DNA from 4 places in the Paenibacillus sp. F024 genome. Region 1 is predicted to be linked to each of the others. Evidence: riboswitches for the same ligand, from Rfam matches in the RefSeq annotation. Region 1 holds a riboswitch; each other region holds the start of a gene.
The links. Region 1 has a riboswitch for cyclic di-GMP ahead of ACZYR9_RS08035 (methyl-accepting chemotaxis protein). Riboswitches for the same ligand answer to the same signal wherever they lie in the genome.

Region 1 (8,123 bases):
ATCGAAATTAGCAAAGGCGAAATCAAGATTCTCGACCAAATTCCGCTGAAGGTTGGCGGCACAGATCCCGTGAGCGGCAGCTCCCGTATTACCGGTCTGCCCAACATCAAGGGCCGCGATGAAGCTCCTTATGATGCAAGAGCGGAAAAAGAGCTGGCCTACGACCCGTACGGTCTCGACATTGAAGGGATTGCCTATAACCCCAAAGACGATACGTTCTGGATTTCCGATGAATACGGCCCGTCCATCGTACACGTCAAACGCGACGGCACATTGATCGAGCGCATTGTACCTAAAGGCTGGGCAGCTCAAGCAGCCACTCCGCTCGTACCTGCCCGGGAAATGCTTCCGGCCGTGTACAATAAACTGCGTCAAAACCGCGGCGCCGAGGCCGTGGGAATCACTCCTGACGGTAAATACATGTTTATGGCCATGCAGAGCCCTCTGCGCAATCCGGATAAAACTGCCGACAATTCACGCCAGCTGCGGATCGTGAAGTTCCACCTGGCAACATTGGAGCCGATAGCCGAGTACGCTTATGTCGCAGAGGACGCCAAGCAATTCACCGATCTGAAGCAATCCGATATCGTCATCTCCGATATGGTCGTGATCAACGAGAACACGCTGCTCATCGACGAGCGCGACAAGAACGCAGGCGACAAAGCGCAGTTGAAACGCATCTATTCCATTGACCTTTCCAATGCGACGAATATCCTCGGCAGGTACGATGAGGAGAAGAACGCCGGCAAAACGCTGGAGCAAATGTCGATAGAGGATTTGAAAGCAACCGGCATCCTGCCGCCCGCCAAACGCACCGTTCTCGATGCGGCAGCATTCGGCTATCCGTACGAGAAAATAGAAGGCTTGTCGCTTGTGAACGGCAGTACCCTTGTCCTCGTCAACGACAACGATTTCGGTGTGGACAGCACATCGCCGGACAACGGCACCGAACTGTGGACTTTCAAGCTGCCTTATACGCTGAAGTAATCGATTGCATAAATAAACGAACCCGGCCTGCCGGGTTCGTTTATTTTCATCGATCGGGAAGCTGCGGTCGACCCTTGAGACGATTCGCCAATTGTCTCTGCTTACTTGTACATCTCAACCCAAAGGCTCAGCTGCTGCTTCAAGCTTTCCCTCACCGATTTGGGCTCCAATATCTCCGCATTGGGGCCGTATTGAAGAATCCAGTTGACGAACTCCTTTTCGTTGTTTACCGTAACCTCAAAGATCAAGCTGCCATCCTTCTGATCCTTCATACGGGGATGCACGAATAACTCCTCTTCTTTGATGTATCGTGCAACCTCCGGGGCGAACCTGACTTTAAACGTTATATTCTTATCGCCGCGGTCAATGGTCCACGTATTTTTCAAGTATTGCTTGATGTTAAAATCTCCTTTGTCGTAGGAGAGATTCGTCACCTCCACCTTTTGAAACCGGCTGATCCGGAAGGTGCGAATCGCCTGCTTCAAGTGACAAAAGCCGATCAGATAAAAACGTTGGTCACGGGGCACCAAATAATAAGGGTCTATTTTCCGTATGGTGGTTTCATCCCTGTACTGCGTGTGGTAGATGGTATCGATCGTTTTCTGTTCCAAAATCGCCTCAATGATCGGTTGAAGAAAGTTCGGGCTTTCTTTGCGATACGCCGGCGTCCCCATTTGGATGATATCGGCCAAGTTTTCGACCAACCGGTTTTGCCTGGACTTCTCCTTTAAATGGGTAGCCATGACCTTATCGTAAGCCGTGTCAAATCCGGGCGGGAGCTTATCTTTGTCCAGTACGGAAGGCAGCAGCGAGAATACAAGCGCCTCCTGCTCCGTGAAATTGAGCGGATAAAGAAAAAATTTACCCATAAAACGGTAGCCTGTTCCCCGCCCGTCATTGGTAACCGGGGCGATCAGGCTAAGTGTATCCAAGTCCCGGTATATCGTTCTAATGTTCACATTACTTTTGAGTGCCAGATCGGATGCCGAAATGCCGGGATTTGCCTGAATGGCGTTGATAATGGTGAACATGCGGATGACTTTGTCGATCATGCTCATCCCCCTTAATCATCTAGTACTATTTTCCTGTATATTACTTATTCTTCTAATACAAGGGAACTTCCTTCCTAGGTCGCAATTTTCATCGGTTGTTAGTCTGCTCTTGCGGTAGGTTACGAATGATGTCCGTATTCAGCCCAAGCTGCAGTAAAATGGTTAAGATGTCGATCTGAATTTTATCTGTTTTATTGGTCATCGATACCCTCCGAAAAGTCAAGATAACTACTTTCCAATAGAGGATATCATTCCCATGTGACATGAGGCTGTCTCGAATATGCGTTCGCAATTAGATCATGGTCAATACTTTCCATAAACCTCCTTTTAAAATAGAACTTAAGACTCTTGCTATAACTGATTATAATAAAATTTTAACCTTTTCTTTACTTGATCTCTTCCACCGATGTGTGTAATATGGAAAAAGATGCCTGTCGGAATATAAAATATTTTATCGAATTTTGTAATTTTCTGTTTTCGAATTTTCTAACAATACCAATTGAAAAAGGCAAATCTGTCGAAAGGCAGGGACGCAAAGCTGCGGGCCTACAGCATCATGTTATGGCAGCCGGGCCGCCAATGGGGACCAAGAATCTGCCCCGTCACCTCGTCAAGGGCAGCTTCTTTTTTTTGTTCAGATTCCATTCGAGGAGGAAAAGCACAGCATCTGATTCTCGGACCACTTGGAAACAACCCGCAAATCATTACGTTCAGGAGGCAGTGCACCCATGTTGAAAATGAGTATTCAAACCCGTTTAATTGCAGCATTTCTAGTCATATTAATCCTGCCGTGCAGCGTCGTCGGCTGGTTTTCTTATCTGGAAGCGCGGCAGCAGGTGGAAGACCAAATTATGCAAAGCGCAAGTCAAAGCGTGAACTCTGCAAACGATCAAATTACCAGCCTCATTTCCAAAAGCTTATCCGACATGGATTTTTTGGCGCAGCAGATCAAGGGCGAAATGGTGGATGGAACGGCCAGCCCGCGGGTTAGAGCCATTCTGGAGCCCTATAAGGCGATTAATCCCCAGTATGAAGTCGTATATTTCGGAACAAATACCGGAGTGATGATCTTTTCTCCCGACAGGACCATAGAGGGCTACGATCCGCGGACCAGACCGTGGTTTATTACAGCTACGGAGAATAAAGGGAAGGCTATCGTAAGTGATCCGTTCCTCTCCGCAACGAATAATCAAATCGCCGTGAACCCTTCGAAAACCAGTGACGATGAAACGGGAGTTGTCGGCGGCAGCCTGGTTTTGACCGACCTTGCCAAACAAGTGAACAGTATTAAAGTCGGCCAGAACGGGTATGTGTTTATACTGGACAGGGACCGCAAGTACGTAACCAATCCTACAATTGAACCGGGTACGGATAACACGGAGCCGTATGTGTCCGAGCTTTACGCATCCGATTCCGGAACCGTGGAATTTCAGTTTAACGGGATGGACACCAAGGCGGTATTTGTCACTAATCCATTGACCGGCTGGAAGATTATCGGCGCCATTGAGATGTCGGAAATTGCCAACGCCACGAAGCGCATTCTCTATACCACCATTGCCGTTATTGCCATCGCTATTGTCATTGGTGTAATGTTAGCGTTGTGGATCGTTCGTTCGATTACGGCTCCTTTGAAGCAATTGATGCTTACGACGGAACAAATCGCCGCCGGAAATCTGACGGAAGAAATCACAGTTCATTCCAAGGATGAATTGGGACAGCTAGCCGCATCGGTGAACCATATGGTTCATAATCTGCGGGACTTGATCGGGGGAGTCGTAAGCTCATCCCATAATGTGGCTGCCGCATCGGAGCAAATTTCCGCAACGACGGATGAAATTGCCGGCAGAGTCTCGGCGCAAGCCCAATCCGCCCAAAATATGCAGGAATTATTCAGCGAGCTGTCTGCAGCCATTAATTCGGTTGCCGCCAATGCCGAAGTGGCCGCGGAATTAGCAGCCCAAACGACGGCCATCGCCCACGATGGAGGAAATATTGTCAAAAATTCCATCTCCAGCATGAATCAGGTCAATCTGCATATGACACGGTTAGAGGAAGATTCGAATAAAATCGGAGAGATTATTGAAGTCATTGACGATATCTCGGATCAAACCAATTTGCTTGCCCTTAACGCAGCCATTGAGGCGGCGCGCGCCGGAGAGCAGGGAAGAGGATTTGCGGTTGTAGCCGATGAAGTGCGCAAGCTGGCCGAGCGCAGCGGCGAGGCAACCAAACAAATTACGGCGATCATCAAAGGCATGCAGGAAAACACCCATAGAAGTGTAACGGCCGTTTCCGATGGGGTAAGCCAATCCGAGGAGACAGGAAAGGCGTTTGATCGAATTATTGACATGATCAGCAAAACCGAGCTCAAGGCGGGGGAAATTGCAGCTGCATGCGAAGAACAGGCCGCCCAGTCCAATGAGGTTATGCATTCCATTGAAAACATCTCGTCTGCCAGCCAGGAGGCTGCCGCAGCTTCGGAGGAAACGGCCGCTACATCGCAGTCGCTTGCACAGCTTGCCGAAGGCTTGAATGAATCCGTCTCTGTCTTTAAAATTAAATAACGATTTTTAGAAAAAATGAGGTCAGATTGATGCAGTTCATTGAGCAGGAAAAGTACGTGGAATTTCATATCGGCGGTGAACAATACGCTATCCGTATTCAGGAAATCCACGAAATTATCAAGATGCAGACCATTACCCCCATTCCCAGTGCGGTATCCTACGTCAAAGGGGTCATTCATCTAAGAGGAAAGGTGGTTCCGATCATCAGCCTTCGAAGCCTGTTTCGGCTTCAGGACAAGGAGGCTTCGAAGACGACCCGCATTATGGTCGTTCATCATCAAGAGGGTACGGTGGGGATCATTGTCGATAGTGTGAATAAAGTCACTACCTTCGAGGATGTCCAACCTCCTCCGGACCATTTCGGCCATGTCAATGGCAGCCTTTTGGTAGGCATCGGAATTACCGGCGGCGATCTGGTTGGCGTTTTAAAGCTGGATAAAGTGCTGCTTCAAGATGAGGAAGTGAAGCGGCACCAGGTCTTTACTAGATGAAGAGTAAAGCGATGGATGAATTGCATCAAGCGCGGTACAACAACCCCTGAAGACATCGGCCTTAACAGGCCGATGTCTTCCTTTCTTATTTCTGCTTTCCCGCCCTTATATTCCGGCAGCTCAGGCATGTAAACTGTTTTGCAGCCATCGAATGACTACTTTTTGGTCTTTTTCCGTTTTGCTTACCCGATAAATATAGAGCCGGTTCTGATGATGCCGATAGTAGATTCTTCCCTTAGACGAGAATGGCATCTCCAGCAAATTCCCTACGGCAGAGTGGACCGTATTCGGGCGTCTTTTCGATTCCACCTCGGCTAGACAATAATGCATAAGACAAATTTCACGTTCCACTTGGATCCGGTCCTTCGTTGTCAATTGAATAAAATCATGAAAAAACTCCTTGTGGAATTCACAATGCGGGTAGATCTTTTCAAACCGCGGTATGTATTCCTTTTGTAAAATATCCTTCTCCATTGAACGGGCCTCTCGCGCATTCATTAATTCCTCCTGGAGAACTTTATTTTCTTCCGCTAATTGAATCAAGGCCTCGGCATCCTCCCGGCTTCTTAACTCCAGCCCTATGAATTCATCGATTTTCTGTGCTAACGATTTGATTTTATTCCCGGCCCTCTCTAATTTCGCTTGGCTCTCCTCTTGGATATAACGCAACCGTTCCGAAAGATGAGTGAATTGTTTATTTTTATCACGCAGCATGACATGGATCTGGTCTAATTGACTTTGAGCTAAAGCTTCATTCGCCCGGGCCGCTTCTAATTCCCGAGCTTTCTTCTCCAGCTCTTCATGAGTATGGTTTAACGTGCTTTCAAGCTCTATCCGGTAGTTTTCCAAATTTTGTTTTTCATGAATTAATTCGTTGATTTGGAATTCCATGCTTTCACGCTGCGTACGCAGCATATCGATCTCATGTTGAATCCGTTTAACTTCATCATTGGAGGTTGAACCTGCAAGCAGCGCCTCCAACCTCTCCTGCCGCTCACGCAACCGTTCCACCTCAGCCGATAGCTGGTGGTTACGATGTTCGTTCATTTGGAGTTTCGCGGTTAATTCGTCCAGCTGTTTCGCTGCCTGATTCCGTTCATCCAACAGCTTTAAACGCTGCTGCTCCAGCTTTACGACCTTTTGCGCAGCGTCACCGATTTGGGCCTCCATTTCACGATAGGAAGCTTTCAACTGCTCTACTTCCCTCAGCTTGGCTTGCAAATCCTGTTGAAGGATATCGGTTTGACCAGAACTATTGCGGTGGTCGCGAAGCATTTGTTCAAGCTGCTTAATTTCCTCATTTTTCACCTTCAGTTCAGCAGCGATTTGCTCACGCTCGCGTATATATACCATTAAATTATTTTGTTTTTCCTCTATATTTCTAAACAATACTTCCATCTTATCTTCCGCTTGCTTCAGCTTCGATTGTGTAAACGATTTCGTTCGGGTGTAATATTTCTTTACTATAGGCAGGGTCTGTATAAGTTCGTTTTTGTAGCGGATCGCTAAATAAGCACTGCCCGCCAAAATCGTAAAGATCAAGCTGTGATCCAAGATGAATGCGATCGTAAAGCTCAGGAGCTGAAATGCCAAATAGATAGCAGCAAATAAAAGAACTGCCTTCGCTAAGTTGTTCATCGTCTTCCACCCATCGTTCACTTTTATTACCGAAGTCCGTCTGCATCCGGCTCGGAAAGTTGATCAAGAGCCTCCTGTATATAGAGCAGGTGTCTGGAAAATGCGGCATTTAACTGCCTGTAATGCTCTATTTTTAGCCCGCCCAGTATAGCCGTTTCCCATTGAGCGACAGTCTTTCCTATAATGGTCTCTCCCGCTTCTACAATATGCTCACGCAATGACCTGTTCCCCAGCTCCTTTAGCTTGATGACATCCAGATAGGTCAAAAAGTAATGATAGTACTGATTGACCGCATCGTCGATCTGCTTCTTCCTCTGCTTCAATGCACTATCTTTTGTGAGGAAGCCTGTAACTACCGTAATTGCCGCCACAAATATGGCCATCGGGGGGAAGACGGTAAGAATGGCCCAGGTTAACGTATGCCATCCCGCTGCCAAGGCGAGAACACTGGCTACCGTTGTTCCAATGGATACCATAAGCATTTGCTCGGCGGCTCCGACATGAAACCGGAGGTCTACATTTTCCCTTGCCTTGTGTACGAGCATATGAGGAATAATGCGCTCCAGATCCGGCCGCTGGGCCGTAATTTCTTTCTTCCATGCTTCCTCATACACTTTATTGCAATGATCCAGCAGGCGTCCGATATCCAAAGCCACGTCGTTCGGATGCAAATGCATTTCCATAAGCGATTCTACGATGGATTTATCGTCAATGACTTTCTCATGGGCCGTCAGCTTCTGTCCGCCCAGCTTCTCCGAAAGCTGATTCGCTCCTTTTACAGCCATATTGACCAAAGAACCCATCTTCTTAGCCGAATCTTTCATTCCGATGTACCAGGAGCTGTCCGCTTCAAGCTTTCTGTGCATCAGATTCTTTTTTCTTTGAAAGTAGCTTGCAAGCTGATCATAGGCCGTTTCGAAAAAAATTTCCGGAGCTTTGGAATTGAACCTCCATAAATTTTTGTGACGTTCCGTAAATTCATCCGTTATGCTTAAATACCGGCTTGCCTGGGCTTGAACGATCAGCTGCTCCTGCATCAGAGCAGCCCGTAATTGATCTTTGTTTTTAGAAGCCGCTAGAGCTAAGCGATTTTCTCGCAGCGCACGTTGAAATGAGGTCATAATGTGATGGATGGTCTCACCATTGACCTCGGATAAATCGGTATGTACTTTTTGAAAAGCTTCGAATTGAACGATCTTAGTAAGCAGGCTATTCATGCTGTTCTCCTTAGGGTAATTGAAGGGATACTTTCCGATATAATCGCCCAGCCGGCTCAACGAGCTGCTTCATTCGCTGAAACGCTTCGTTAGGGTTAGCGATGGAATACGAAACCAAAAGAGCCGTTGCCAAACCAACCAGGCATCCTATCCATACAGGGCCTCCGACAAGTG
Region 2 (8,123 bases), on a different contig from region 1:
GCCACGATGTATCTCAGGCTTCATTACGGCATTGATGTGCTCGCGGGCATTATTCTGGCTCTGCTGGTCACCGCAGCATCTCCATCGCTGCTTAGGGTTTGGACACAAAAACGTGCTGCAGCGAGCTTGCGTTATTCTGCGGGGTCCTCATCGTCAGGGCACGTCAATGAGAGAGGCGCCTTCCCGAATCACTAGTGCTTGTACCCATGGCGTTATTTGGACAAGTTCCTAAGGAGATGCATCAGCTCGGCTCGATTGTTGATTTGAAGCTTGCGATAAATGCGCGAGATATAGTTTTTTACCGTTCCTTCGCTTATGTAAAGTTCATCCGCTATCATCCGGTTGGTCCATCCAAGCCAGATGAACCGGACGATTTCGATGTCTTTGTCGTCAAGCGAACGGGATAACAATTCCGTCGTAAAACGAATATTGCTTTTTTGCTCCATTTCCGTAAGCATCTTAAGGCGGACCGACAAAAAGTCCATTAGCCCAGACGGAGCTACAAATTGGCCGTCCAGCAGCAACTGCAGCGCCCGGTCAAAGGCGTCATTATGGATATCCTTCAAAATGTATCCGTTAACCCCCGAGATCAGCCCTTGCTCCATATAGAATTCGCTGTGATAGGAGGTAAGAAGGGCTATTTTGACCGATGGATAGCGTTTTCTAATAAGCCTGGCACAATCGATTCCGTCGAGCTCGGGCATTTGGATATCCAACAGACACAAATCAGGCTGTTCCGAATGGGTTTCGAGGAACTGGAGAGCCTGCCGGCCGTTGTTGACGGCAGCTAGAATGGTGTATCGGGGGTTTGCTTTCAAGAGCTGCTGTACACTATCAAGCATTAATTGTTGATCCTCGGCCAACAGTATTTTTGCTTTATAGGGCATATGACAAGTCCTTTGCCAGAGGCTTTGGACGATGTCCCTCCTCTTTTTAGGTTAAGTCCTTATATTGTACCATTTGCTCCAACAGCCTGTATATTAAATTGCCCGAGAGAATACAAAAATTTAGTTTCCAAGAGGTGTAAGGTTGAGAGGAATATTTATCGTCATGGCGGCTTGCCTTATTCTGCTGACAGGGTGTTCCCCGGCGGCACATGAAGCGCCCCCGTCTATTGAGAAGGGAACGGCTGATTTGAGTTCTACGCCTCTTTCCTCTTCTAACCGGATGACTCCTCTTCAGGGCCAATGGATTTTTGTCCCGGGACAGCTGATCTACCCGTATGAACGGATTCCGATGGATCGTGCCGTGTTTATTGAGGTGCCGCGAAGCTGGGAATACCTGCATGCCTTACCAGGTTTGAATGGAGGCAGCGGTTTTGGGACATACCGTCTGTCTATCAGACTGCATCCGGATGATGAGGGTCAGACGCTCGGCTTGCTGATTGAGCCCGTAGCTTCCTCGTATACGGTGTGGGTGAATGGAAAGAAGCTGAGGACGGTAGGTGTTGTAGGGACAAGCAGCGGCTCGTCTGTTCCGAGGGAAACCGTAGAGCGGGTTCATTTTGCAGCCTTCGAGCGGGAACTCCAGCTTGATATTCAGGTTTCCAATTTTGCTCAACGCAAAGGCGGGATCTGGAAGGGGCTTTCCATTGGGAGCGGGCCCGCGCTCGAAGCATCCTTTCAACGCGATATGCTGCGGGAGTATGCCAGCGCCGGCGCGCTGCTTATGATGGGATTGTTTTATCTTGCTTTTGCAGCGATGTATCTTCCTGAACGCTCTACATTGTTTCTGGGGGCATTATCGATTTGTTTTGCCCTCCGTATGTTTTTTCTTGGCGAGGCACTTGTGGCTGACTGGTTCCCCGGCTTAAGCTGGGCTTGGCAGGTGAAGCTGGAATACCTGAATGAAATCGCCGCCATATGTTTATTTTCTCATTATTATCGGGCCATGTATCCTCAGGAATATTCACGGCTTGCGATCAACTCGATTCGCGGTCTTGAAGCTGTCTTTGCGGTTATTGTTCTGGCTGCGCCAAGCTCGTTTTTTACTCAATGGATGGTCGTGCACGCGGCCGTGGCGGCCTGCGCCGTTCTCTTTGTGCTGTGCAAGGTTTATCCGGCAGCCATTCGGCACGGGAGAATGGGAGCGCGTTCCGGACTGATCGCGCTTGCGGTCGCACTGCTTGCTCTCATCAACGATACCTTCTATTATTTGGCCGCTCCTCTGACGTCGGAGGAATGGGTTTACGCCGGCTTTTTCGTTTATCTGGTGTCCCAAATGGGTGTCACCATAAGACGCTATGTGGCTTTAAAGCAGGAGTCGGAGGCTTTGACTCTGCGGCTGGCAGCCTCCAATGAAGGGCTTGAGCGTAAGATAACGGAGCGCACAAGGCAGTTGACCGAATCGCATCATGCGAACGCTCGTCTTATGCACAATATCGCCCACGATTTGAGAGCGCCAATCGCTCTTATTCGCCAACGGGCAAAGCAGTTGGAGGCTTATGTGCCCCCGGAGGGTTTACGGGACCTGTCGGTGATTGAACAGCAATCGGAATGGGCGATCAAGCTGGCGCAAAATTTAAACGACCTCGCCAGCTTTCAGGAAAAAGAAATGCGTTTTTCACCCGTTTTCATAAAAGCGATCGATCTGATGCGGTTTTTATATAAACGGACGGAACCGGTGATTCGGGCAAGCGGATTCCAATGGTCGCACAAGCCGCTCGATGAGCTGTTCGAGGGGGACATGCTGATCGTGAGGGGAGACCTTTTTTTGATCGAGCGCTTGATTGATAATTTGGTATCCAACGCTTTAAAATTTACACTTCCCGGACATAGGATGAGTCTGTCCTATCGAATGGACGGGAGGATGCTTGAAATGGTCTTCGAAAACGACGCGAATCGGCTTGACGAACAGACGCTGGAGAGAATGTTCGAACGGTTTTATAAGGAGGGCTCGCCTGAGGTTGGGAGCGGCATCGGACTGGCCGTCTGCAGGGAAATTATCCAATTGCACGGAGGAGAAATCCGCGTCTCCCAGTCGGAAGAGGGCAGGCTCTGTTTTTATATCCGGATGCCGGTGGAGACGATGGAGTCATCGGGTCATTATCAGGCACAGTAAACCCTGGTATCATTCTATCTCTTGATTGTTGAGGCCGTCCCCCGGGGACGGTCTTTTTGGTTATAGGGCGGCATACATATGTAGCAGTTCTTAATCTGGAATTCAGGTGCGCGAAACCGGAGGGATGTCCTATCGAATCGGAGCAGACAAGACTGAAAGCCGAGCTGGAAGACTGGAAAGCGCGTAATCGGACGTTAATGGAAGAGATCCGGCAGATCGAAGAGCAATGCCTATCCGACCGGAAGAATGCTCCTGAAAAAGAGGCCGCCTCTTTGCTGCTGGTATGTCAAGATGAATGCGCGAAAAAGTTATATGCCTTGCTGAAGCAATTGCGAGAAGAAGACATGCTGCACGAACAGCTGCTGCTCGAAAAATATAAGAAGCTGGAAAGCCTGAAGAGTGTTTTGGAGGAGGCATTGAACCTGATCCGTAAAGCGATGGCTGAGTATTAGAGCAGTGCCAAAGGAGGGACTGGCAATGGATTCAAACGAGTGTGAAACGTATCCCGATCTTCTGCAGCTCATAGAAGAAGAGAGGCTGCGGCACGGTAAATTGCTTGCAAGGCTGGTTTCTTTTAAGCATGGGCCTCCGCTTCCCGAAGCGGATAAAGAATATATCGCTTTGCTCCGAAAGAGAACCAAAGCCTCGGTGCTCTTGCTGCAAGGACAGAACGAAGCGGATATGCTGGCTTTAAACGAAAGCTACCAACGAAAAAAAAGGGAGCGCGAGAAAAAAATCGCAATGGTTCAGCAGGAGATTGTTATCATAAAGCAGATGCTAGGCATGCTGCAAAATGAAGTGGAGAAAGCATTGGAGGGCCACCCGCGAATCCAAAAAGAGGATATGGACGAGCTATCCGAGCCTGACAGATTAAAGAAAAGCTATATCGTAGGGAAAAGAACGGGCAAAGATTTGATTGATCAGGAAGGCAAGCAGCTGATCGCAAAAGGCGACCTGATTACGATGGAGTTGATTGAAAAAGCCGAGCAGTCCAACCTTCTCGTGGAGCTTATTCTGCATATGAGGAAGTCGGAAGAAAGTGAGACTTAAGGTTCAGTTCTTTTGAACTATTCATTGGATGAATTGATGACTTGACAAAAAATATGATTCGTGAGATACATATTGTATCGGAATAATTTGGTTCGACTTGGTTCGTCATACGACTCCTAACTAAATAGGAATGGAAGCGTTGAAGTCTACTCTTTATATGGGCACTTGGAGCAGACAGAGCTATTAGTGCAACCGGCCATTTGATCTTCGTGAGGATTTTACGATGGGACGGTGTCCATAATGAATAACAAGCTCACAGTCATGCTTTCAACGGAAGGAACTTACCCCTATTTTCAAGGCGGTGTCAGCACCTGGTGCGATATTTTGGTCCAAAAGCTGAAGATGGTGGATTACGTCATTTTCAGTGTGGTGGCTGACCCGTTCATTACTCCTCAATTCAAGCAGCCTCCCAATACGCAGGTAACCCAAATGCCCCTATGGGGTACTGAGGAGCCCTGCGAGCATTTGAACATTCCATTCTCACAGGTTTACCTTTCCAAAAAAAGAACGGTTCACAAAGTTGTGAAAGAAAAGTTTATTCCTCTATTCACCGATTTGATTAAAGAGATTATCAGCTTGGACAAAAATCCGCTCCGTTTTGGTCAAATCCTCTATGAAATGAATCAATATTTCGGCCATTACGAATATAAGGAAAGCTTTAAGTCCGAAATCACTTGGGACGTTTATAAGGAGATCATCTTATCGTCTTGCAAGGATCAGCGCACTCATTTGCCGGAGCCCGATATTTACGGCTTGATTCAAAGTCTTGGCTGGATTTACCGCTTTTTTAATATTTTGAACAATCCCATTCCCAAAGTTCATGTTTCCCATTCCTCGGCTGCGGCCTTTTGCGGTATCCCGGCCGTGCTGGCAAAACTGGAGCATAAAACGCCATTGCTGTTAACCGAGCATGGAGTTTACCTGCGAGAGCAGTATTTGTCATTATCCAAAAGAGGGTTATCCGCCTTTTTAAATACGTTTTTGATCCGGCTGGTATCCTCGATCGTGAGTCTGAATTACACCTATGCCGATCAGGTCTCTCCGGTATGCGAATATAATACGCGTTGGGAGTCCAGGCTCGGAGTGGAGCCGAGCAAAATTAATGTTATTTATAACGGTGTGGACGAACATGTTTTCAGCGTGGCTCCGATGACGAAAAATGAGCATCCGACGGTCGTTACAGTGGCACGTATTGATCCCTACAAGGACATATTAACACTGATCCGCGCTGCCTCTGCAGTCAAGAGGAAGATCCCGGATGTCCGGTTTGTCATTCACGGAAGCGTAGCCGTACAGGAATACTATGAGGAATGCATCGCTCTGCGGGATCAGCTCGATTTGACGGAGACGGTCATTTTTGCCGGGCATACTCAGGATATGACGGCGGCTTATCACAGCGCAGATGTTATTGCCCTGTCAAGTGTGACGGAAGCCTTCCCTTATGCCGTCGTGGAGGGGATGATGACGGCCAAACCCGTGGTGGCCACGGATGTAGGAGGCATAAAGGAGGCTCTGGGAGATACGGGCTTTGTCGTGACCCCGGGAAAAAGCGAGGAGCTGGCCGATAAAATCACCCTTCTGCTGAACAATTCCGAGTTGAGGAGCGCATTGGGTGAACGGGCAAGGGAACGGGCGATGAGGTTTCTGACGCTGGATAAAGTGCTGGAGAATCATTTGAAAAGCTATATCAAGCTGTCTGTTTATGCACACGAAAACACCGCTGCGGCCCCGGGATTATCTCTTGAGCAGCTTCAAAAGCTTCATGCAGAGCAAGCGTATATTTTAATGTCGCGGGGTTATTACAAAGAGGCGGCGGCCCAGTTTCGTTCAGCCGTCAATATGCAGCCTGCGGCAGTGTTTACCCCCGTGTTGATCGGGGAAATTGCGGCGTGTCATGAAAAGCTTGGAGATCATGAGCATGCGCGGATGGAGCTGGAGAGGATGAAGCTGCTGATGCAGCTGGGTGCAATGAAGAAAACGAACGGTGGTAAGCAAACCGCATAACGATCGCTGGACCTGGGAGGTCAATGGATTGTGGATACGTTATATAAGAAATTGATATCCGACGCGGAGGACGAGCTTAAACAGCTGATCGCTGAAAATGAGCAGTGGAAGCAAAAGCTTGCCGGCGTAAGAGAGCATGATGCCGTGTCATCCGTTTTGGAGGAAGAAATTTCATCTCTCATTATGATGTCCCACCTCGAAAACACCAAGCATATCTACCAGATTACCGAAGAGCTGCGGAAGGAAGAGGAGCAGCTTGAACGTTTAATTATGGAAAAAACCCGGAAATTGCAGCGGTTTAAGCAGCTCTTGCTTGAGACCATTCACAGCGCACGAAGCAAAATGTCGGAGTCTTAAGACGGGGGGGAAGTTTGTGGCTTCAGGTCAAGGACCGGGTATCCCTAAGGATAACGTCAAAAGTTTGTGGAACCAATTTTTTGTCTTGAGACAGCAAATCGAGAGCTTAAAGAAGGAAAACCTTCAGCTGGAAAAGGAATGGAATGCTAAAAAGCATCAAGTTAAACCGCCTGCAGCCACACATGTTTATAAAGATCTGATCCTTAAGAAGACGAAAGATGCCGTCGTGTTGTTAAGTCAACAAAAGGAAGCTGAGCTCGAACGTGTCCGGGCCGAATTTACTGCAAGGAAGGCGGAGAAGGAGGAAAGAGCAAGCCAAATCGATGAAGAGCTGCAGATGGTTCAAAGCATGCTGCAGGCGATGCTGGATGAGCTTGAGAGGGTTGCCCTGCAGCTTGGTGACGGCATGCCGACGGACATGGATATGGAGGCGGGGAGTCCGCAGACGGCTGAAAGCGCAGAAGAGATTCTTCAAGCTCCGGCTCCGGTTACCCAGTTCATGCTTCAACCTGAGGAACCCGAGCGGCAGCCGGAACCATTAAGCGGCTTTTGGGATGACATTAACGAGTACATGGGTGACCTCGATGATCGTCCTCAATCGGGGGGACCTGTGGAGGATGAGGCTGCTCCAAGCTTGGAGCTTAAGGAACACCGGATGGAGACGGGCGTTCCTTCTGAGCTGAACGGCTCCTTGTCGCTTAACCAACCTTTTATTGCCGAACCTCTGGCTGCGGCAGCGGCGGATACTACAGGTCGCGGGAGCAAGGTTGTACCGCTGAAGCTGCAGGGCTCACAGGAAAAAAGAAGCCCCGTGTCTCCATTAAACGAGGAGATCGATCTGATCAAAAACCAGTATATTGTCGGCAATAAGGCGGGTGAAGATCTTTATGACCGCAATGGACAGCTTATTGTCAGTAAGAACGGCATGATTACACCGGAGGCTGTGGCTAAAGCGGAGGCGGAAGGCAGGATGGCGGATCTGATCGTACATATGATTTTACCTGGCTTTGGTGATCAGGAGCATGAGTGAAATCGTAAAGCTTCGTACCAAACCTTTGGTTCAAGAAGAACACAGGGAGCTCTTCAATATATTGATGAATGAGATTCTGAAGAGGAATTTGCAGCCGCAGGACATGTACGAAATTGCCTCTTTGCTTGAATCCATGGGCTGGACCGACCAGAGAACAAAAAAAGAATTCGGAATGAACGATGTCTTTGAATTGGCTGAGGAGCTGTGGAACGCCGTACAAGACAAAATCGTATACAGCCCGTTTTCCAAAATCGAAAAAAACCCGGTGCTGGTTACCGTCGTAGAACTGCTGCGCGCTTTTCTCAGAGGCGTCATCTTCGCTCTGCCGATGGCCATCTCGGTGTTGTCCATGCTGACCTTGAAATTTTCGCTTTGGTCCTTCGAGAACTTATCGGTTGAATTGGCTACAAGCATTGCCATAGGCACGATCCTGAGCTTTATGACGGTAGGAGGCTTTACTCAGGCGATCGCCAGACGCGGGTTCTTTTATATTATCCAAGGGCATTATCATCTGGCTAGAAGAACGACCTATTTATTTATCCGAATCGGGTTCATCGTATCACTGGTATTATCTGCCATTATCTTGGTCACGGATATTTTCTTTACCCTGTTTCCCTACCGG
Region 3 (8,123 bases), on a different contig from region 1:
CTGAAGCTGGGAGCCAGCGAAGCGATGGCGATTAATGGAAATGTCGACGGATTCCGTATCCTGCAGAACACAGTCCACGATAACAACAATATCGGCATCGACGTCATCGGGTTTGAGGGCACCGCGCCGAACCCTGCCCATGATCAGGCAAGAAACGGCATGATAGCGGAAAACCGCGTATACAATATCTCCTCTTTTGGCAATCCAGCCTACGGGGATGAATACTCGGCAGCCGGTATATACGTGGACGGCGGCAAAGCTGTAACGATCATGAACAACGATATACACGACAACGACTACGGGATTGAACTGGCTAGCGAGCATGCCGGGGGTATGACTTCAAAAGTGGAGGTTTCGCGCAACCGTATTTATCATAACCGGGCGGCAGGCATTACACTGGGCGGCTATGACGAAAATCGTGGGGGGACGGAGGATTGCATCATTAAAGAGAACGAGTTAATAGAAAATAATTCGAAGCATCTCGGTTACGGTGAAATCAATTTCGCCTTCGACACAAGAAACAACGAATTGCGCAATAACAACATCAGAGCCAATGAGGATGGACTCATGATCACAAACGAGTTTGTGCAGAATACTGGAAATACAGTGGACTTCAATCACTATATCAGCAAAGAACACGCGCATTGGATATGGAAAGGCGAAGCCTTTGACAATTTCAGCATTTATCAAGCACAGACAGGGAATGACCTGCATTCAGATTTGTCCATTATATCTTCGGACAATGTCGGGGTACCTACACCGATAGAACCCTTGCTCAGAGCTAACCCGAACAATCTGACGGTTCAAAGAGGTACAGCCAAATCCACTATTGTGACAGTAACCTGCTCTGACACCACGACAGCTCAAATTCTTCCAAGTGATATCGAATGGACCTCGGCTAATACGGGTATCGCACAAGTTTCTAAAGCGGGTGTAGTGAAGGGTATAGCCAATGGTTCTACGGTAGTCACTGCAACTTATGGCGGCCGACACGTTGATATCCTGATCAGCGTCATAGAGCGTTCTTCAGGCTCGAGCAATGGTTCTACAATTACAACGACCCCTGCTCCTGCGCCAACTCCGGCTGAACCAACTGTACAAATTAAACCTGAGAAGACGCCTACAATTGATATTTTTCAATCTGATGTCGTTAAGGCGGACACCCGTGTTATAAAAAACATTCAGTCTAAAGTTGAAGAAGCTAACACATCCCCGACTCCGGTTCAAGAGCCAACAGACGTTAAAGGTCACTGGGCCGAGAAGACAATGGAGTCCTTTCTTAAGATGAACTTCATTCAAGGCTATGAAGATGGCACAGTAAAGCCGAACCAAGAAATTACTCGCGCTGAGTTTGTATCGATCCTGTCTCGAATTTTCCCGGTAAGTGGAACTAAGCAAGTAACGCTCAACGATGTAAGCCATCACTGGGCATATGAGGCTATCGATCAATTTGCAGCGGCCGGGGTAATCGGCGGTTATGGTGACGGTACATTCCAACCTAATAAACCGATCTCCCGCGAAGAGATTGTCATCATTCTGTCCCGCATCGTGAACATGAACGGTGTATCGCTAGATAAATCCAAGGGTAACTTCGCTGACCTGAACGATTCCTATGCAGCAGACGCAATGAAGACTGCAGCTGAAGCCGGAATCATCTCCGGTAGAAATGACGGAAAATTTGATCCAAAAGTGAACTCCACACGTGCGGAAGCTTTGACGGTCATCCGGAACGCCCTCAACTTGAATCCCGAGATCAAGAATCTGTTGGAATCCTTGGATTAAATAGCGGCTATGGAGCTCAGTTTGAAAACTTATTTATAATATCTCGAATATAACCTGTATTTTCCGTACTAATGGACGGCATTTTTTATATTGATTCAATGATGTCAATCTGCCCTTAAGCAAGCAAGTAGCACAATAAAGAAGCCTGCGGTTGTGCGGCCGCGGGCTTCTTTATGCAGACAATGACGTTACTTAGGGAAGATGGATCTTGTTTTTTGCAAACAAGTTCAACGCATCGTTCCATGTCATTTTGATGTCGCCGTTTTCGTACGGCAATTCAATATCTTGCAGCTCCTCGGGCTTTAACTGCTCTAAGCGATCGTTTTCTTGATAATATGTAATATCGCCTTCAAAGCTTAGTGTTCCCTTAGCGACACCATTGACGATCTTCCCGGTAAACTTGATCTCTTTAAATTGATAATAAAGGCTGTCTTTGGAATTCCATCTCCAGGTTGCGTACACACTAGTTCCTATGCGCGGCAAGGCAGACTCCTTCACCCATATCGTTCTTTGTATTTTACCAAGGTCGTCAAACGGCGAATCATTATTAACCGGATGCCTGTTTGTACCGTCCATGTTTTCCATATCTCTGAGCACAAATTGTTTATACCTAATAAACTTCAGTTCGCTATGATCCACTTGGCCGTTGGTCACCGTCATCATGCCGCCGAACCTTGTCGCTTCATTTTTCACAGCAAACCAGAGGTGGTCTAAAGATTCTTCCGGCATCATAAAGACGCCGTTTATTTTCTTCATCGGCTTTTGCCCGTCCAGAGGGATGTCTTCTTCCTGGACAATCGCCCCCTCCGGATTATAATGAACGAAATAGTCTCCGCCGTCTCTGAACGTGTTCGTTTCGTTATAATTCCTCGTTGTTACGCTGCCGTCGCTATTTTCCTTGTAGCCGAGCCCAAACGCGGCGCATACTTCTTGAATCGGAAAATACACGGTTCCGTCCTGTATAACCGGCTTCGTTTTGAAAGTGATAGGCTTGTCATCAAGCTTTAAAACGGGCGTATTGTCAACGGCGGAATCATTCGTGTGTACGACGGAGCCGCTATGAGCTTGATCGGCTTCTGCTCCGGCATCCGCGTCTCCGCTAGGTACAACCGGCAGCACACTCGTATCGGAACTTTGTTCCGGCCTTGCAAGAAGCTCCCCTAATCCGTGCTCGGACAGGTTCTTAATGAACTGCACGGCCTCGGCACGCGTGAGCGTCTTAGAGCCGTTAAATCCGGCTATCGTCGGCTGGTCGGCCTCCCCTTGAGCAAGACCTTTGCCGTACATATACCGAATGGCGTCATCGCCGTCATAATGCATGCCTTGCGTCGAGGCGATCAGCTCCGCCACGCGGATACGCGTGATCGGCTCGCTGCGTGCGTTGATATTTTGCGCGTCCACGGGATAATTCAGCGATGAAGACAGCTGATAATAAGGCCCCGCCCAGTCGGCAGAACCACTTTTGATTTCAGGCTTGTAGCCATGAATGAGCATGGACAAAAACTCGGCCTCCGTCACCGGTTGATCAGGCTTGAACGTCCCGTCCTCATAGCCGCTGACAACCTTTTTGCCGACCGCCCAAGCGACGCTGTCAGCCGACCAGTGCAACTTCACATCCGGGAAAGGGACGCTTGGCCCTTGACTGTCCGCATATGCCTTTTGTACAGGCAAGCTTGCCGCTCCGAGGGTGATTGCTGCGTGCAGCGATAACAACAGCTTCATCGATTTCTTCATGTGTTCATAACCTCGCTGTTTCTCATAATGTATGATCGACAAAATAAAAACCACCTTTATACAAGGAGGTTTGATTGGGGGCACACAATAGAATGCGGACTGGCAATCGGTATTTCCCAGTGGAAATCGACGACCCATGCCATTGCGTCCCGGCTTTTCAACCGGTTTGCCCAAAAGTATAATCATGTATTATTTTGTAGATAAATGCAGTATACAGGATGTAATGATGAAACGAAAGTAAAATTTTCCAAAACCTCATGTGATCCGGTGAGATGGTTGTGTTTGTCGATAGTACGGTTCGGATTTTTTATTCCATTCCTTTAACAGAGGTCCTTCGCTTCCGAAGACAGGATCCGTATCCGGACGAGCAACGTTTTTAATGCTCGCGCGCAATTTGTAGTCTGCTTTTGTATGTAAATCATAAGAAACACCGTTGGGATAAGCGCCAATGACCGAGAAGTCATCGCTTGCCTCAATCCGTTTGTGCCCCGTTCCTGCTGGGAGAATGATGACATCGCCCGTCGAAACCTCAAGGATCGCGCCCTGTTCCCCGCCAATCTGTACTTTCCCCCGGCCTGCGCGGATGGCCAACACCTCATGAACATTGCTGTGAAAATGATGGTAACCGAACACGCCGTTGATCCAGCTGTTTGTCCAATGATTTTTATGAAATGTGTCTTGAATCATGTCCGTTTGTCCTTTAAAGGGGTCACGGTACACGAGAACAGGAAAGTAAGGATGGTTCGGTATCGTTCCATCATCTTCAAAACGATAGGCTGAAACTTCAATTGCAGAATCTTCACTATTGAACAAGGAATCGTTCGATGACGGGTTACACATACAATCACACTCTCCTTTGGGCATTCGCAAAAACGGACATGCCCCAAATAAGTACGGTACAACCGTCTTACTTGAGGCATGAGACGAGCAAAGATAAGTTTTTATTTACTCGTTTTATCGCATATTCATTTCGCTTGGCTTTGGACCCTTGCGCCGGTCGCGGTTCAGCTTGTTGATCTCTGCCATATCATTGGCAGTCAGCTCAAAATCAAATACATTAAAATTCTCTTCGATTCGTGATGGCGTCACGGATTTCGGGATTACGATGGAGTTGTTTTGCAAGTGCCAGCGCAGTACTGCTTGAGCCGGCGTTTTGCCATGAGCTTCGGCAATCTTCAGGACCGCTTCATCTTTTAGCACATCGCCTCCACAAAAATATCATGTTTGCCGCAAAAATCCTTCAACTCATTCTGGGCAAGGTATGGGTGGCACTCCACTTGGTTTAAAACAGGCTTCACTTCACATTCCTTAAGCAAGCGTTCCAAATGCTCAATATCGAAGTTGCATACGCCGATCGCTTTGGCGCGCCCTTCACGATACAGCTTTTCCATGGCTTTATAAGTATCAATGTACTGATCATATTGAGGAGTAGGCCAGTGGATTAAATACAAGTCAATATAATCGAGCCCCAATCTTTCAAGACTTTCATCAAATGCGCGCAAGGTGTTATCGTAGCCTTGATCGCTGTTCCAGACTTTTGTCGTAATAAACAGCTTTTCACGAGGATCAGCCGATTGTTGAATCGCTCTGCCGACACCTTTTTCATTCTTATAAATCATCGCAGTGTCAATAGATGTGTAACCTACTTCAAGCGCTTTGGAAACCGCCGCTTCAGCTGCATCATCTTCTACCTGCCAAACGCCGAACCCGAGTTGAGGCATTTGCAAACCATTGTTTAAGGTAACAAAATTCATACGATTATCCCTCCCAATTTAATTAAATAATCAAGCGTTGCCCAGCAGCTTCAAGGATTCACGATTGAATGCCGGAAGATCGTCCGGAGTACGGCTCGTTACGATGTTGCGGCTGACGACGACTTCTTCATCTTTGTAGTTTGCGCCGGCATTTTTCAAGTCGTTGCGAATGGAACGATAGCCGGTGATATCGACGCCCTTCAGCAGATTCGTGTCGATCAGCACTTGCGGGCCGTGGCAAATGGCGAAAACCGGTTTGCCCTCCTGAATAAACGCTTTAGCAAATTCTCCAAACCGATCATCCTCACGCAGCAAGTCAGGCGAAAATCCGCCAGGAATTAGCAGCGCATCGAAATCAGTGGGATTGACATCGCCGATCCCTTTATTTAAAGTAAGCTTTTCACCATGTTTACCGGTAATCTCTTTGCCTGATTCCGGTCCAATCGTCACAATCTCGTGGCCTGCAGCTTCGAATGCTTTGGCAGGATCCGTGAACTCCACATCCTCAAACAAATCGGTGATAACAGCAGCTATTTTTTTCCCCATTTAGAATTCCTCCTGCTTTTCTAAAATAATCAGAGTGTATCCGAAATTGCTTTCGCGCACGCTTTAACCAACTCAATATGAGTTGTGTCCTTTTCTTTGCTCAACCGTACCGAAGGACCGGTCAAAGCAATGGCGGCAATGACTTGCTTCCCTTTGTGAATCGGAGCACCTATACAGCGGACGCCGGTTTCTCCCTCTTCATTGTCCATGGAATACCCGTTCAATTGAATACGATTTAATTCTTCATAAAATAAATCAGAGGACGTAATGGTATGCTCCGTCTTTCTAACAAAAGATAATTTTTCAATAATCCGTGTTTGCTCTTCCTTGTCTAGAAAAGCTAAAAGACATTTCCCAATCGCATCCGTATGAAGGGGAAGGCGATCACCGATTTCATGATGGGTTCGCGTTGCATATTTTCCTGGTACGGCTTGTGTGATGATCATTTCCGTCCCATGAAGCATCCCTATATACGTCGTTTCCCCGGTTTCGTTACTCAACTTTTCCATAAAGGAAACGGATCGCCATAGGAAGTAGTCGTGCTTTTGCTGATTTTTTTCCAGAAGCTTCGAAATCAGAAGATCGGATACAACGTATCCATTTTCTTTGTTTTTTTCAATGAGATGATTTTGCTCCAACGTGCTTACCAGACGATAAGCGGTACTCTGATTCAACTTCAATTTTTCGATAATCTCTTGGGTAGATAAATGAGGATGATCTAAAATTAGATTAAAGATGTCCAATCCTTTTTTTAGCGTTCCAACTTCATTACGATTTTTAATTTTGCAACCTTCTCCCTTCCGTTTTTTGTATTTATTTCAGTCATTATTGTAGCACGATGAGAAGTCATTATCAATTAAAGAGAATTTAAAAATAAAATTATCCATTATGGATAATTTTATTCGAATTCTGGTCATGCTAAAGTCTACTCATCCCAGTCAATGGAATACCCGCCACTCTTTTTTACTCCACTAGCAATGATCACATATGTGGAATTGTCAACATCCATTTTTTCTATTCCCCTGCGATCCTCCAACTTCTGGTTTGCTTGTTCGAGATCCATCTTTGCATCAGGGTGAGTTTTTAGCTGATTTGCGCGGTCAATAATGCTGTAGCTTTCTGAGCAACCACTTAATATAAATATAGCAGGAAAAACCTTTTGAAAAACGAAAATAATCGATAAATGCCATCAAAAAATTCGATACTTAAAACCTGTGAGGTGAATGGAGATGTTGGCGCACCTGGATGGACGATTTCTGGTCACCTTCTTGACGGTATTAGAGGAGGGGAGCTTCAGCCGGGCGGCTAAAAAACTTGGTTATGTCCAGTCGACTGTGACCTCGCAAATTCAACTGCTGGAGCAGGGATGCGGTCACAAGCTTTTTATACGGTTTCCTAGGGGAGTTCAGCCGACGGAGGCCGGAGAGATGTTGGCCGTATACGCCCGTCAATTCGTCAAGCTGGGGAAATCGCTGGAGGAAGCGTTCGTAAGCATGGAGCAGCCCCGGGGCACAGTACGGGTTCGAGCGTTGGAATCGTTTTGCGTTACCCGATTAACCGGATTTTTGGGCCCATTCTTTACGGAATATAGGGATGTGCTGCTGAAGCTGGAGACCGGTTTTCAATCGGACATCGTCGAACAGGTGGCCTCACACAGCGCTGATTTTGGTATTGTTCCCAAAAATCCACTAAGGGAAGATATAGTGTTCGAGCCCTTGGTCGAGGAAAATATGGTGCTCGCAGCTTCCAAAAATTTGGCGGAGCGCATTTATGTCAAAGGATGGAATCATTTAAGCGGGACCCAGGTAATAGGTTTCGGCAACCGTTGCATCTACCAAACCGACGGGCATACATTGTTGACTCAGCTCGGAATGCCTACTGAAACCCAGATGGTGGAGTTTCCAAGCACTGAACTCATCCGCTATACCGTGGCCAGCGGACTTGGCATTGCTTTTGTTCCTGAGGTAACGATGAAACGAGAGCTGAGCGAAGGCACCGTCGTCTGTCTCCCGCTCCCGAAGCAGATAACACTGACGCACGGGCTCATCCGCCACAGAGATCACGTTCTGAATACGCCGTCCAAAGTGTTCCGCGACAAGCTGTTGGCACACTTTCCTCTCAGACCTATTTCACTTAGCGTGTAAAATGAAAGAGAGGCAGTTGCCCTTACGGGACATGCTTGCCTGGATACCGTGACGTTTAAACTTAAAGCCGCCGCTGTGCGGCGGTTTGCTTAACTGAAATGCTTATCGGTTTGTTCTAAATCATATTTTAAACTGCTTCTTCCGTAACCAACTATAAAGACTG
Region 4 (5,828 bases), on a different contig from region 1:
CTTGCTTCGGCTTACTTATTTTCAGCGCTTATCACAATCCCTCATATCCTTTCATTTCCCGGTGTGTTCAACGAAACGGGATTGCTTGGTGCCGGAACACAAACGGCCGTTTGGCTGTGGGTGTTTTGGCACGGCGGGTTTCCTATGTTCATCATTGCTTATATGCTGGTCGATGCTAGATTAGGTGAAACGCAGCTTTCGCAGCGGCGTGCGCGTTATTTGGCGGGATTTATGTTCGTGCTGGTTGTTCTGATTGTTTTCTTGCTGGCGTTGGCTGCTTTCCGCTTCGATGACCACCTGCCGAAAATTATTGAGCAGGGCAACTTCAATATTCTTATTACATCGGGTGTAGGTCCCTCGGTCTGGCTGTTGAACGCAGCAGCCTGTGCCGCCTTGTTTTGGGTAAAGCGCGGGAAAACCGTACTCACATTATGGCTGAATGTTGCGGTCTTCGCATTTCTGGTCGACGTGACGTTGACTCTGTTTGCCGGAGCCAGGTACAGCTCAGGATGGTATGTGGCGCGGCTGACAAGCTTCTTTTCGGCGGGGATTGTATTGGGCACCATGCTGTATGAGCTAAGAAGCCTTTATTCTTTAGCGGCTGCAACCAATGAGCAGCGAATGAAGCAGGCATCGGAACTGATCGATTTAAACCTGCAGCTGACACAGGAAAAAACGCATATCCAACACATCATGGAAACCGTTCAGGAAGGCAAAATGCTGTATGATGCTTCTGCAGGAATCATATTTGCGAATACGCGCATGAACGAGCTTCTTAAGACGAACAGACCCCTGATTGAGGCCAAGATCATCGAATGGCTGCAGCGTCCGGATAAGGAGTTTAAGGAGCGGCTGCTTCTGGAATCGGGACAAAAGATGAGGCACTTTGAAGTGTACGTGCTCGCAACACATGAGTCTGGGTCAAGCTCCTATAAAAGAGTGTACATTTTTGTTTTCCGCGATCGGACGGAGGAAGAGAAAATTGAGCAGATCAAAAATGAATTTGTCAGTGTGGTATCCCATGAGCTGCGGACTCCGCTCACAAGCATATTGGGGTTTGTTGAACTGATGCTGAGCCGGGAGCTGCAGCCCGAACGTCAGAGAAAATATTTAACGACGGTACATAAGGAAACGACCCGTCTTTCTGTTCTGATTAACGATTTCCTGGATATTCAGCGGATAGAATCGGGCAAGCAGACATTTGAATTTGAACCGATGGATTTAAGGCTCTTCCTAAACGACATTGTACAGCGTTGGCAGGGGAACAGCGGCTTTCAAATCGAGCTGTCGGTTATCGAGGCTCCTGTTTGGATTCTCGGGGATCAAGACCGGCTTCACCAAGTATTTGATAATTTAATCAGCAACGCCATCAAATACTCCCCGGGGAGAGACAAAATCGATATCCAATTAAGTACAGTCCACGAGCAGGTATTTATAGAGGTGAGAGACTATGGCCTCGGTATACCGGAAGAATCGAAGGATAAGCTTTTTTCCAAGTTTTATAGGGTGGATAATAGCGATAGACGCAAAATCGGAGGCACGGGATTAGGGCTATCGATTGTAAAGGAAATCGTGGAAGCGCATAACGGGAAGCTCGTCTTTGAATCAGAACATGGCAAAGGCTCTGTCTTTACCGTAGTGCTCCCGGAAATCGAATTCGATCATGCAGTGGAGCAGCGCAATGGCGGGTCAGGTTAGAACGTTCGAACATAGGGGTAATGGCTTTTTGAGAGTCATTACCATTTTTTTGTATTTTAAAGGATGTTGTCCTCAAGAAAACGTTGTGGTCAGCGACTTGTCTACCTGTATAAAAATCTAGTAGGACTATCATAGATATAAAAAAATAAGGGTCAAGTCATTAGTCGATATTAATGCACCTAAAAACAGTACATTCACCGGAGTTGTGAATGCCATGGAATCCGGTTCATGGCAAATCATTGTTCCCGAAATAGCCATGAAATTTTTGTACATTTTTCAACAAGATACTATAGTTTATTGACATTTATTATGATAACGTGTAACTTTGGACATGGTATTTAGTGCCTATTTTTTGTTCTTCGTTTATGATTCTATTTTCATACAAGTTGATAAAGGCAAACTTATTGAAAGATAAGGGCGCAAAGCCACGGGTCTAAGGCGAAAGCTATGACAGCCGGGTTGCCAATGGGTAGAACTGGGCCCTTTGGGGTCCTTTTTTGTGTCCATTTTCATTACAAGCCATGAACCATTTAGAAAAACTCGTATAACTGCAGGAATCATCGGCCTGCATGGTCTCTACCCGGCCGCCGGAAATGGCTGGACTACGAGGGGATAACTTGCGCAGTTTGTTTAAATAGGACAAGCTTTCTTAACATTACGTATGTCTTCTGGTGTTTACTCGATGAATTGATTTCTCCTGAGCGGGAACGGATTATCGGGTTTTTTATTTTTAATAGAGGGACATCACTGGCGGAATCGGATTTCAGGGGGGGAAACGCGATAAGCGTCGAGCACAATGGATTAAAACAGTACTTATTGGAAAAGGGGTCACTTATTTTGAAGTGGTTTTATAATTTAAGAACGTCGGTGAAATTAATTTCAGCATTTGTGTTGATTGGAATCATTTTAATATTTGTCGGATGGTTTGGTTTAAATAACATGGGTAAATTGAATGACGAGATCACGACCACATACAATGATCGTCTAATACCGATCCATGATCTTTCGGCTTCACAAATTTTATATCAACGCATTAGAGTAAATATCCGGGATATGAACTTTGTTGCGAATACACCCGAGGCTAAAAAAAATTATGAACAAACGATCAATGAGCTAATAACACAAATTGACGCAAATATCGATAAGTACAGCAAAACCGGGTTGGACCCACAAGCGGAGGAAATATTTAAGAAATTTGATCCCGCATGGCAGGCCTACAATAACTTATTGGATCACGCGATACAATCCGCTCATGCCGGTGATGTTCAAGAATATTTAAGAACTGCTCCCGAGTTTAGAAAAGCCGGTGACCAAGCGGAAAATATATTGCAGGATTTAATTATCCATAATGTCAGGATAGCGGAAAGGGCCAATGTGGAAGCCAATGCTACCTACGCAAACTCCCGAACGATTACACTTGCGATTATCCTTGTCTCACTGCTTATAAGTATTGGCTTCGGTTATTTCATCTCTCAAATGATCGCGCGACCTTTGAACCGTGTGGTGGGTTTAGTTGAAAGAGTAGCGGGAGGCGATCTTAGAGAAACGTCGGATATCCATACGAAAGACGAGATAGGGCTGTTGGCGGAATCGATCAATAAAATGGTGTTGAGCTTAAGAACGACCGTCGGCGGGATCATGACTTCGGCGGAAAGCGTTGCAGCCGCATCCCAGCAAATATCGGCGACGACCGAGGAGATTGCCGGCGGGACCACGAGTCAGGCCAAAGATACTCAAACGATGAACGAATTATTCAAAGAATTGTCTAACGCCATTAACGCTGTGGCTCGGGCTGCGGAGCAGGCATCCGAATTGTCCAACAGCACGGTGGGAATTGCGCAGGAAGGCGGCCAAGTGGTTCGTACTTCAATTGAAGGGATGCAGCTGGTGAATCAGCAGATGTCGCGTCTCGAAGATGATTCGAATAAAATTGGGGAAATTATTGATGTCATTGACGACATTGCAGAGCAGACCAATCTTCTGGCTTTGAACGCGGCGATTGAGGCCGCACGCGCCGGAGACCAGGGTCGGGGGTTTGCCGTGGTTGCGGATGAAGTGCGCAAATTGGCTGAGCGCAGCAGCGAAGCGACCAAGCAAATTTCATCGATCATTAAAGGAATGCAGAACAATACCCGTCAAAGCGTGAAAGCGGTAGGAGAGGGCGTTATTTCGTCCCAAAAAACCGGTGAAGCTTTTGAGAGTATCATCAAAATGGTCAATGAATCCGCCCACAAGGCGGCGGAAATCGCCGCGGCGAGCGAAGAACAGGCGGCTCAATCTTCGGAGGTGCTCACTTCAATCGAAAGCATCTCCGCCTCAACGGAAGAAGCGGCGGCAGCTTCGGAGGAAACCGCAGCGACAGCTCAATCCCTTGCCGGATTGGCAGATGAGTTGAATCATGCCGTATCCACTTTCAAAGTGAAATAGATTCGTTCAATTATTGTAGAAGGGGAAATGAACGCCGTGAGATTGATTCCAATCACTCAATACGACGAGAGAACCATGCAGTTGGCAAAGCCGGTATATGACAGTCAACGCCGTATGCTGCTTTCTGCGAACCAGACCATTCATCCTAAATATTTGGAAAGACTTGTGCATATCGGCATCCGGAATTTGATTGTGGAGGATGCTGAGTCCAAGGGCATTACACTGGAAGAGATGATGGATGTTCCGTCATGGATGGACATTGTACAATGGGTTCAAGAGGCTTTTGATGCCGTTAAATCAAAGAAACCTTTACCTACGATCAAATTGCTGCAAGGTACCGGACGTCTGATCAAGGAAATTCAAAGCCGGCCCCTGATATTACCCGTACCTTCTACAACGTTGTCAGAGGCGCTAAGACCATATGCTCATGCGGTGAATGTAGCCATACTATCCTTGCAAGTAGGGAAGAATCTCGGCTATAACGAGCTCATGCTGCGTGATCTCGCGTTGGGATGCCTGATGCATGATATTGGAAAGGCGAAAGCTGTGGAGGAAAAGGAGCATCCGGAGGCCGGATTCTCTATCTTGCGGGGAATTCGTGAAATCAGTTTATTATCTGCACATATCGCATTCCAGCATCATGAAAAATTGGATGGGCAGGGATTCCCACGGGCAATTCGCGGGGAGGCATTCCATCCGTATGCCCAAATATGTGCTGTTTGCAATTTGTACGAGAATCAATCGAATGAGCTGCCGCCTCACGAAGTCATGGAGATGGTGATGGCATCAAGCAGTATTTCCTACAGCACCGAAATTGTACAAGCCTTTGTAAGTGCGGTTCCCGCATACTCTCCCGGGACCAAAGTCATTTTGCAGCATGGGGAAGAAGCGATCGTCACCAAAATCACCAGCCATATGCAAAGACCGGTTGTTCGCATCCTGGCTACTGGAGAAGAAATCTCCTTAGCGGACCGTCCGACGATCATGATATCCGGTTGCAAATAAAAAAATCAACATAAGAACTGAGGGGATGACTTCAATGATGGATGAATTTACGGATTCCGATCTGGTTGCCTGCGTAAATCAAGGCGATCAGCTCGCATTCAACTCTCTGCTAAGTCGTTATCTTCCGATGATTTATTGTTGCAGCAAGAAGTATTATGCACCAGGTCTCATGCCGGCTGACATGAATCAAGCCGGTTGTATCGGCTTATTTATCGCATGTAAAAAATATAACCCTGCTAAAGGCATGGCGTTTTCCGGCTTCGCCAAATTACACATCAAGCATTATATTATCAACGCCGTAAAAGCAGCCTTAAGAAAAAAACAACAGGTTTTAAACCAATGCTTGTCCTTGGACGAAACGCCATTTAGCGAACAGGAAAAGATCAGCCGATATGAACTTATCCCCAACTTTACGCCTTCGGCGGAAGACGTGTTTATGAAGCAGGCAAGAGATAAGGAACTGTTTGACACGATAAAAACGCATTTAACGCATTTGGAAAGGTCAGCGGTAATGGGGTTGCTCGATGGATTGGTCTATAAGGAGATCGCTGATTTACACGGAGTAGGTAATAAATCAATCGATAATGCGCTGAAAAGGGCAAAAGGAAAATTGAAAACCGCTCTTTATCACAATGCATAATTTTTGCAGGGTCGGGAATGTATCCGGCACAGCATAAGACATAATAAAAGCCCAAGGG

Region 2: linked by a shared signal. The riboswitch ahead of pelF (GT4 family glycosyltransferase PelF) and the one ahead of ACZYR9_RS08035 (methyl-accepting chemotaxis protein) in region 1 are both predicted to bind cyclic di-GMP.
Region 3: linked by a shared signal. The riboswitch ahead of ACZYR9_RS16400 (S-layer homology domain-containing protein) and the one ahead of ACZYR9_RS08035 (methyl-accepting chemotaxis protein) in region 1 are both predicted to bind cyclic di-GMP.
Region 4: linked by a shared signal. The riboswitch ahead of ACZYR9_RS27065 (methyl-accepting chemotaxis protein) and the one ahead of ACZYR9_RS08035 (methyl-accepting chemotaxis protein) in region 1 are both predicted to bind cyclic di-GMP.

What each region holds. Positions count from the first base shown of each region.
Region 1 is NZ_JBVASZ010000005.1:143,694-151,816, reverse strand. It holds gene ACZYR9_RS08045 (esterase-like activity of phytase family protein) at 1-987, shown strand, start outside; gene ACZYR9_RS08040 (helix-turn-helix transcriptional regulator) at 1,089-2,039, opposite strand; cyclic di-GMP riboswitch class I at 2,537-2,620, shown strand; gene ACZYR9_RS08035 (methyl-accepting chemotaxis protein) at 2,768-4,603, shown strand; gene ACZYR9_RS08030 (chemotaxis protein CheW) at 4,633-5,094, shown strand; gene ACZYR9_RS08025 (hypothetical protein) at 5,215-6,732, opposite strand; gene ACZYR9_RS08020 (hypothetical protein) at 6,759-7,949, opposite strand; gene ACZYR9_RS08015 (hypothetical protein) at 7,960-8,123, opposite strand, start outside.
Region 2 is NZ_JBVASZ010000037.1:26,699-34,821, forward strand. It holds gene ACZYR9_RS23640 (phosphatase PAP2 family protein) at 1-195, shown strand, start outside; gene ACZYR9_RS23645 (response regulator) at 213-887, opposite strand; gene ACZYR9_RS23650 (sensor histidine kinase) at 1,030-3,060, shown strand; gene ACZYR9_RS23655 (hypothetical protein) at 3,117-3,512, shown strand; gene ACZYR9_RS23660 (hypothetical protein) at 3,538-4,110, shown strand; cyclic di-GMP riboswitch class II at 4,234-4,317, shown strand; gene pelF (GT4 family glycosyltransferase PelF) at 4,351-6,114, shown strand; gene ACZYR9_RS23670 (hypothetical protein) at 6,145-6,471, shown strand; gene ACZYR9_RS23675 (hypothetical protein) at 6,488-7,501, shown strand; gene ACZYR9_RS23680 (hypothetical protein) at 7,494-8,123, shown strand, end outside.
Region 3 is NZ_JBVASZ010000015.1:40,329-48,451, forward strand. It holds gene ACZYR9_RS16395 (S-layer homology domain-containing protein) at 1-1,782, shown strand, start outside; gene ACZYR9_RS16400 (S-layer homology domain-containing protein) at 1,975-3,558, opposite strand; cyclic di-GMP riboswitch class I at 3,610-3,697, opposite strand; gene ACZYR9_RS16405 (cupin domain-containing protein) at 3,772-4,356, opposite strand; partial or broken gene ACZYR9_RS16410 (aldo/keto reductase) at 4,471-5,270, opposite strand; gene yraA (cysteine protease YraA) at 5,301-5,816, opposite strand; gene ACZYR9_RS16420 (IclR family transcriptional regulator) at 5,846-6,598, opposite strand; gene ACZYR9_RS16425 (LysR family transcriptional regulator) at 7,046-7,960, shown strand; gene ACZYR9_RS16430 (MFS transporter) at 8,081-8,123, opposite strand, start outside.
Region 4 is NZ_JBVASZ010000072.1:151-5,978, reverse strand. It holds gene ACZYR9_RS27070 (MASE4 domain-containing protein) at 1-1,698, shown strand, start outside; cyclic di-GMP riboswitch class I at 2,083-2,165, shown strand; purine riboswitch at 2,219-2,323, shown strand; gene ACZYR9_RS27065 (methyl-accepting chemotaxis protein) at 2,536-4,125, shown strand; gene ACZYR9_RS27060 (HD-GYP domain-containing protein) at 4,162-5,130, shown strand; gene ACZYR9_RS27055 (sigma-70 family RNA polymerase sigma factor) at 5,165-5,770, shown strand.